Regions from separate parts of the Pseudomonas sp. TE3899 genome, predicted to be linked through region 1. Evidence: riboswitches for the same ligand, from Rfam matches in the RefSeq annotation. Region 1 holds a riboswitch; the other holds the start of a gene.

Region 1 (4,406 bases):
GTTCCGGGTCCGGGCGGTCATCGCCGGGCACCAGGATCAGTTGCACGCCGCGTTCGGACAGCTCGACCAGCCGCTCGACACCGTAACGCCAATAGGCGATGCCGCCGTGCAGCGAGATCAGAATCACCTTGGCGTGGCGCAGCACTTCATCGACGTACAAATCCACCGACGCGTGATTCTGCACCTGCATCGGATTGGCCAGGCGCACGCTCGGGTAGTCGTCGGGCAACTGCTGCGCGGCTTCGGCGAGCAGCGCGAGGCTGGAGTCGCCGCTGCACAGGATCACCAGCTCGGCGGGGGTTTGTCCAAGGTCGGCGATGTTGTCATCCGACACGAAACCGCCGGGCTGGGTCCTGAGCAGGTGCATGGCTTAAACGCTGAGCGCGGCGCGCAGTTGCGCTTCGAGTTGCGCGGCGTCCAATTCCTGGCCGATCAGCACCAGACGGGTGGTGCGCGCTTCATCGGCGCCCCACTGACGGTCGAAGTGCTTGTCGAAACGCGTGCCCACGCCCTGGATCAGCAGGCGCATCGGTTTGTTCGGGATCGCGGCGAAACCTTTAACGCGCAGGATGCCGTGCTTGACCACCAGTTGCGTCAGCGCGTCCATCAGCAGGCTTTCGTCGGCTTGGGGCAGTTCGATGGAGATAGAATCGAAGGCGTCATGATCGTGGTCGTCATCGCCGTCACCGTGGTGGTGATCGTGGTGGCTGTGACGGCTGTCGATGTGTTCTTCGGAGCCGGCACCGAGGCCGATCAGCACGTCCAGTGGTACGCGGCCGCTGCTGGCTTCGATGACTTTGACCGCTGGCGGCAGTTCTTCGGCGACTTCCAGGCGTACGCGGGCCAGGTCTTCCGGGCTGATCAGGTCGGCCTTGTTGAGGATCACGAGGTCGGCGCTGGCCAGTTGGTCGGCGAACAGTTCGTGCAGGGGCGATTCGTGGTCCAGGTTCGGGTCGAGTTTGCGCTGGGCGTCGACTTGATCCGGGAACGCGGCGAAGGTGCCGGCGGCGACGGCCGGGCTGTCGACCACGGTGATCACCGCGTCAACCGTGCAGGCGCTGCGGATTTCCGGCCACTGGAAGGCTTGGACCAGGGGTTTTGGCAGGGCCAGGCCCGAGGTTTCGATCAGGATGTGGTCGAGGTCGCCGCGACGGGCTACCAATTCGCGCATCACCGGGAAGAATTCTTCCTGGACGGTGCAGCACAGGCAGCCGTTGGCCAGTTCGTAGACGCGGCCGTTGGCTTCTTCTTCGGTGCAGCCGATGGAGCACTGCTTGAGGATTTCACCGTCGATGCCCAGCTCGCCAAACTCGTTGACGATCACCGCGATGCGGCGACCCTGGGCGTTGTCCAGCATGTGGCGCAGCAAGGTGGTTTTGCCCGAGCCGAGGAAGCCGGTAACGATGGTGACGGGGAGTTTGGCCAGTGTTTTCATCGGATGCCCTTTGGCAAGGTGGCGGGCATACGGGACGACAACCGCGGCGATGAATGCGCGGAAGATTTCGCCACCGGATCACCCCGCCCGGTTGTAGTGAGAATTCGTTTCGAGGCAGGTCTCCTGGCTTCCAGTGCGCCGGCCTTGGTGGCCTGGCATTCGCTGCGCCTTCCCGCGAACCCTTTGGACAGGGCTTGCAGTGGCGTGGCAGCGAACATCACCGTTCACAGTTGCGGGGGCAGCCGCGGCATCGACCGCGTTCCCTTCTTAGCTTCGGCAGACGCCGAAGAACCTCGAAAGCGCAAGGCTACGCATCGGTTGGGGGCGGGTCAACGTCTGCGGGGTGATGATCGTTCCCACGCCCTGCGTGGGAATGCCTCAACGGACGCTCCGCGTTCGGCTTTCGATGGGACGGCGGCGCTCTTGTAGGAGCGAGGCTTGCCCGCGAAGGCAGCGACTCGGTCTTTAACTGAGAACCCCTGCCAATTGACTCCCCGCCCCCGCCCATGCTCTCCTGTGCGCCTTGTTACGGGTGCCCTTCACAGGGTGAAACGGGAAACCGGTGAATCATGTGCTTTACTCTAAAGTCATGTCAGTCCGGTGCTGCCCCCGCAACGGTAAGCGAGCGAAGAATCAGATCCACTGTGCCGGCAGTTCGGCATGGGAAGGCGATTCTTGCAGGTTTCGGCGCAAGCCCAAGCCCCTCGTGAGCCCGGAGACCGGCCCGCAACACAAAGTGACCACTACGATCACTGAATAACAAACCCGCGGTGGGCGGGCGCTGTTTAAACCTCTGCACGCTCGTTTGCAGGGTTTTCATGCGCTCGAATCACCCGCTGACAGACCAGAGGGAAGCGCCATGTCGATCATCAGCAGCACCGACCACAGCAGCACCGCCAGCAGCACCACAACCCTGAGCCAACGCCTGACCGCCGCCGTTTGTGCGTCGATCCTGGGTGCGTGCCTGGTGTATTTCGCCGGTTTCTCGCACATCGAAGCGGTGCACAACGCCGCCCACGATACCCGTCACAGCTCCGCGTTCCCGTGCCATTGAGACCTGCCGACATGTTCAAGCGTATTGCGCAAACCGCAGGTTTTACCGGGTTGCTGGCCGCCCTGTTGTTGACCCTGCTGCAAAGTTTCTGGGTTGCTCCGCTGATTCTTCAGGCGGAAACCTATGAAAAATCCGAGCCTGCGGCCGTGGTTGCTCACGAGCACACCGACGGCGCCATGGCCGCTCACACTCACGACGCCGAAGCCTGGGAGCCGGAAGACGGCTGGCAGCGCGTGCTGTCCACCACGGGCGGTAACCTGGTGGTCGCCGTCGGATTCGCGTTGATGCTCGCTGGTCTCTACACCCTGCGCGCGCCGACCAAAACCGCTCAGGGCCTGCTTTGGGGCTTGGCGGGCTACGCGACCTTCGTACTGGCGCCGACCCTCGGCCTGCCACCGGAATTGCCGGGCACGGCCGCCGCCGACCTGGCACAACGGCAGATCTGGTGGGTTGGCACCGCCGCCTCCACCGCGGTCGGCATCGCGCTGATCGTGTTCAGCCGCCACTGGCTGATGAAGATCCTCGGCGTGGCGATCCTCTCGGTTCCGCATGTGATTGGCGCACCGCAACCGGAAGTGCACTCGATGCTGGCGCCGGAAGCCCTGGAATCGCAGTTCAAAATCGCTTCGCAGTTGACCAACGTGGTGTTCTGGCTGGCCTTGGGCCTGATCAGCGCCTGGTTGTTCCGCCGCAAAAGCGATGGCCAATCCCACGCATGACTGACACCCGCACAGCGCCGACGCTAGTGGTCGGCCTGGGCTGCCAGCGCGGCTGTCCCGCCAGCACGCTGCGGGCGCTGCTCGATCAGGCACTGCAGGCGCATCAAATCGAACTTCGGCAGATCAAGGCGTTGGCCAGCATCGACCTGAAGCGTGATGAGCCTGGCCTGATCGAACTGGCCGCGCAGTTGGGGCTGGAATTGATGTATTTCAGCAGTGAGCAATTGGCCGGTTATCAGCCGCAACTCAGCCATCAATCGCAGATCGCGTTCGAACGCACCGGCTGTTACGGCGTCGCGGAAAGCGCCGCCCTGGCCCTGGCTGAACACCTGGCCCAGGCCCCGGCGAAGCTGCTGATTTCACGACAGAAATACGCCCAGGCCACGCTCGCATTGGCCTGCGCTGCCTGAAATCCCCGATAATCCCCGCCTCGATCATGAGCAATCTTCATCTGAAGCCTTGCCCAAGCCCTTTTTCTGACAGCTCTTTATTTTAGGAACGGATGATGACCGTCTACTTCATTGGCGCAGGTCCCGGCGACCCGGAACTGATCACCGTCAAAGGCCAGCGGCTGATTCGCAGCTGCCCGGTAATCATCTACGCCGGTTCGCTGGTGCCGGCGGCCGTGCTGGAAGGCCACCAGGCGGAAACGGTGGTCAACAGCGCCGAGTTGCACCTGGAACAGATCATTGAATTGATCAAGACCGCTCACGCCAAGGGGCAGGATGTGGCGCGGGTGCATTCTGGCGATCCGAGTTTGTATGGCGCGATTGGTGAGCAGATTCGCTACCTGCGTGAACTCGATATTGCGTTTGAAATCATTCCCGGCGTCACAGCGACAGCGGCTTGCGCGGCGCTATTGGGTGCCGAACTGACGTTGCCGGATATCTCGCAAAGCGTAATCCTCACCCGTTACGCCGACAAGACGTCGATGCCACCCGGTGAAGAACTGGGCAGCCTGGCGCAGCATGGGGCGACCATGGCGATTCATCTGGGGGTCAATCATCTGCAGAAGATCCTCGCAGAATTGCTGCCGCATTACGGCGCGGACTGCCCGATCGCGGTGATTCACCGGGCGACCTGGCCGGATCAGGATTGGGTGGCGGGGACGCTTGAGGACATTGCCGCGAAGGTTGAAGCCAAGGGGTTTCGGCGTACGGCGTTGATTCTGGTGGGGCGTGTGTTGGGGAGTGATGCG
Region 2 (4,406 bases), 1.3 Mb from region 1:
CGTAATAGCTGAACGGCCAGCCATAGAAGGCGCCGTCCTTGACCGAGGTGATGTAGTCCGGCACCAGGTCGCTGCCGATTTCATCGCGCTCGTTGACCGAGGTCCACAGCGCACCGCTATTCGGTTCCCAGCCCATGCCGTTGGGGTTGCGCAGGCCGGAGGCGAAGATTCGGTGGTTGCCGGTGGCGCGGTCGACTTCCCAGATCGCCGCGCGACCTTCTTCCTTGTCCAGGCCGTTTTCGCCGACGTTACTGTTGGAGCCCACGGTCACGTACAGCTTGCTCCCGTCCTTGCTGGCGATGACGTTCTTGGTCCAGTGGTGATTCAGCGTGCCGCCCGGCAGGTCGATGACCTTCATGGGCTCTGACTTGATCGCCGTATCGCCGGTTTCATAGTGAAAACGCAGCAAACGATCGGTGTCGGCGACGTACAGGTCATTGCCGACCAGGGTCATGCCGAACGGCGAGTTGAGGTTTTCCAGGAACACCGTACGGGTTTCGGCCACGCCATCGTGGTCCTTGTCCCGCAGCAGCGTGATGCGGTTGGGGCTCGGCACGGCGGCACCGGCGCGACCCATGACTTTCTTCATCACCCAGCCGCGAATGCCTGTGCCGTCATCGGGCTTGGGCGGCGCGTTGGTTTCGGCCACCAGTACATCACCGTTGGGCAGCACGTAGAGCCAGCGCGGGTGATCGAGATTTTCGGCAAACGCTGCCACCTGCGTGCCGGCTGCAGCGGTGGGTTTGGCACCGGCCGGCCAGCCGATCGCCGGGGCGATGTTCACCGTCGGGATCAGGGTTTTGTTCGGTTCTGGCAACTTGGGCGAAGGGCCGGTGCCGTCCGTGACTTGCAGGCTGGAATGCTCGCCGCAGGCAACAAGCCCTCCGGCGAGCACAATGACGAAAACGAGCTGGGGCTTGCGCATGCTGATCTTCCCTATGAATGCACTGTTTAATCATAGAGAAGTAAAAAAGCGCGATGGTTCAACCCGTCAACCACGGGCCTCTTTGAACAGCACGGCGATACCGGGGTGATAGTGGCCGGCTTCGTTGCGCAATTTGCGGTAGGCGTAGGGGAAATACCAGGCCACGGCGCAGGTGTGTTCCTTTTGCAGGTCGTCGACCATGTCCTGGAGTTCTTCCGGGGTCGCGCTTTGCTGGGCCTTTTGCGGGGCGACGAACAGGCAGCCGAGTTTCAGGTCGCTGGCGTAGCTGATGCGCTTGGCGTCGCTGGTGATATCGACCAGGGCTTGTGTCAGGTTCAGGCTATTGACCTTGGGCCAACGCTGGGTCGCCTGAAGGTAAGTGCGTTCGTCGCTGGTGGCGATAAACAGGTCGGCGCGGGCATTGCGTTCGCCTTCTTCGACCTGCTTGCGGGTCGGCGTTTGTTGCAGCGTGACCATTTCCGCCATCCAGGCCGCCGCCGACAGCAGGCTGAGGTTGGCCTTTTCGTCAAACCAGTACGGCGTATCGTTGTCGCCGCGCACGGCGTTGTAGCGGTCGATACAGTCAAACCAGCGTTCCAGCAGCGGGCGCAGGAATTCCAGCTTCGGATTGCTGATGATCATGCCTTGCATGTGGCTCACCCTTGTTATTGTGTTGTGAGATGTGGCTCTTTGATATCATCGCTGAGCCTGTGGCACAAGAATAGCGGCAGATAATTGATCGACGGCAGTTATTCGCCCAGTGGCGTCCCGGCTTTAATTGACGCTCCACCCCCAACCCTCTAACCTTCGCGGCTTGTTTCAGGTGCTCTGTGGCTGCGGTCGACAGAGTGAAACAGGGAAGCCGGTGAGTGATTTGCCCCACGTGTGCACAATCACGATCCCGGCGCTGCCCCCGCAACGGTAAATGAGTGAAAAACTGCGCCTAGAGCCACTGTGTTGAAAAACATGGGAAGGCGCGCAGTCCGGTGCAAACCGCTCATGAGCCCGGAGACCGGCCTGATCCATCCAGCGGCATCACGGTGGGCGATGCCAGGCTTCTCGCCGTCTATTCTTGTGCCTGCCCGCCGTTATCCAGCCTCAACGGAGAGCTCCCCCATGACTGATACCCCCGATCGTGACGAACGCCACTTGGCGCGCATGCAGCGCAAAAAAGCCGTGATTGACGAACGCATCGCCAACTCGCCGAACGAATGCGGCCTGCTGCTGGTGCTGACCGGCAACGGCAAAGGCAAAAGCAGCTCGGCCTTCGGCATGCTCGCCCGGTCCATGGGCCACGGCATGCAGTGCGGCGTGGTGCAGTTCATCAAGGGGCGTAACAGCACCGGCGAAGAGCTGTTCTTCCGCCGCTTCCCGGAGCAAGTGCGCTTTCATGTGATGGGCGAGGGCTTCACCTGGGAAACCCAGGACCGTCAGCGTGACATCGCCGCCGCCGAAGCCGCGTGGGAAGTGTCCCGCGAGCTGCTGCGCGATCCGTCGATCGGCCTGGTGGTGCTGGATGAACTGAACATCGCCCTCAAGCACGGCTACCTCGATCTCGATCAAGTGCTCAGCGACTTGCAGGCCCGCCCGCCGATGCAGCACGTGGTGGTCACCGGTCGCGGCGCCAAGCCGGAGATGATCGAGCTGGCCGACACCGTCACCGACATGGGCGTGATCAAGCACGCGTTCCAGGCCGGGATCAAAGCGCAAAAAGGCGTCGAGCTGTGAGTCAACCCCGTCACTGCCCGGCAGTACTGATTGCCGCGCCGGCCTCCGGCCAGGGCAAGACCACCGTCACCGCCGCGCTGGCCCGGTTGCATCGCAATCAGGGGCGTAAAGTGCGCGTGTTCAAATGCGGCCCGGACTTCCTCGACCCGATGATCCTTGAGCGTGCCAGCGGTGCGCCGGTGTATCAACTGGACATGTGGATGGTCGGCGAGCAGGACAGTCGTCGGCTGTTGTGGGAAGCGGCGGGTGAAGCCGACCTGATCCTGATCGAAGGCGTGATGGGGTTGTTCGACGGCACGCCGTCCAGCGCTGACCTGGCGCGGCATTTCGGCGTGCCGGTGCTCGGCGTGATCGACGGCACCGCCATGGCCCAGACCTTTGGCGCCTTGGCGTTGGGGCTGGCGAAGTATCAACCGGACTTGCCGTTTGCCGGCGTCCTGGCCAACCGCGTGGGCACCTTGCGTCACGCACAATTGCTCGAAGGCAGCCTCACCGAAGGCCTGCGTTGGTACGGCGCGCTGTCCCGGGAAACCGGGATCGAATTGCCCAGCCGTCACCTCGGTCTGGTCCAGGCCAGCGAGTTGAACGACCTCGATCTGCGCCTCGATGCCGCTGCCGATGCGTTGGCCAGCAGTTGCGAGGTAGCGCTGCCACCCGCTGTCGAATTCGCCGCCCCGGACGTGATCACCGCTGAACCGTTACTCAAAGGCGTGCGCATTGCCGTGGCCCGTGACGAAGCGTTTGCCTTCACCTACGGCGCCAGCCTGGATCTGCTGCGGGCGATGGGTGCCGAGCTGGTGTTCTTCTCGCCGATCCGCGATACCCAATTGCCCGAAGCCGACAGCCTGTACCTGCCGGGTGGTTATCCGGAACTGCACCATGTGGCGCTGGCGCAGAACACTTCGATGCTGAGCGCAATCCGTGCGCACCATCAAGCAGGTAAACCCTTGCTCGCCGAATGCGGCGGCATGTTGTACCTGCTCGATTCCTTGACCGATGTCGAAGGCACCCGCGCAGAACTGGTCGGCTTGCTGGCCGGGGACGCCGTGATGCAAAAGCGTCTGGCCGCGTTGGCGTTGCAAGCCGTGGAACTGCCGGAAGGCTTGTTGCGCGGACACACCTACCACCACTCATTGACCAGCACCGAGCTGGAACCGATTGCCCGGGGCCTGAGCCCCAACGGCGGGCGCGGGGCCGAAGCGGTTTATCGGGACGGGCGGATGACCGCTTCCTACGTGCACTTTTATTTCCCGTCCAACCCGCAAGCGATGGCGGCGTTGTTCAAGCCATGAAGCCAGAGGATCTTGCGTTCAGCGCGGCTGAGCGCGCGGCGGTCTACCGCGCCATCGGCGAACGTCGCGACATGCGTCACTTCAGCGGCGGCACCGTCGAACCCGAACTCCTGCGGCGCCTGCTCGAAGCCGCGCACCAGGCGCCCAGCGTCGGCCTTATGCAGCCGTGGCGCTTTATCCGCATCAGCGATAAAGCCCTGCGCGGGCAGATCCAGCAACTGGTGGAAGAAGAACGCATCCGCACCGCCGAAGCCCTCGGCGAGCGCACCGATGAATTCATGAAGCTCAAGGTCGAAGGCATCAACGACTGCGCCGAAGTGCTGGTCGCCGCGCTGATGGACGACCGCGAGCGCCACATCTTCGGCCGTCGCACCTTGCCGGAAATGGACATGGCCTCGCTGTCCTGCGCGATCCAGAACCTGTGGCTGGCGTCCCGCGCCGAAGGATTAGGCATGGGCTGG

Evidence for each region. Region 1 has a riboswitch for cobalamin ahead of cobW (cobalamin biosynthesis protein CobW). Riboswitches for the same ligand answer to the same signal wherever they lie in the genome.
Region 2: another riboswitch for cobalamin. It lies ahead of cobO (cob(I)yrinic acid a,c-diamide adenosyltransferase); the one in region 1 lies ahead of cobW (cobalamin biosynthesis protein CobW).

What each region holds. Positions count from the first base shown of each region.
Region 1 is NZ_JBWBQR010000001.1:1,792,110-1,796,515, forward strand. It holds gene cobN (cobaltochelatase subunit CobN) at 1-367, opposite strand, end outside; gene cobW (cobalamin biosynthesis protein CobW) at 371-1,435, opposite strand; cobalamin riboswitch at 1,532-1,746, opposite strand; cobalamin riboswitch at 1,949-2,177, shown strand; gene ACZ89E_RS08035 (CbtB domain-containing protein) at 2,295-2,489, shown strand; gene ACZ89E_RS08040 (CbtA family protein) at 2,501-3,208, shown strand; gene ACZ89E_RS08045 (cobalamin biosynthesis protein) at 3,205-3,618, shown strand; gene cobM (precorrin-4 C(11)-methyltransferase) at 3,714-4,406, shown strand, end outside.
Region 2 is NZ_JBWBQR010000001.1:3,072,080-3,076,485, reverse strand. It holds gene ACZ89E_RS14035 (PQQ-dependent sugar dehydrogenase) at 1-925, opposite strand, end outside; gene ACZ89E_RS14030 (hypothetical protein) at 992-1,576, opposite strand; cobalamin riboswitch at 1,730-1,960, shown strand; gene cobO (cob(I)yrinic acid a,c-diamide adenosyltransferase) at 2,042-2,653, shown strand; gene ACZ89E_RS14020 (cobyrinate a,c-diamide synthase) at 2,650-3,945, shown strand; gene bluB (5,6-dimethylbenzimidazole synthase) at 3,942-4,406, shown strand, end outside.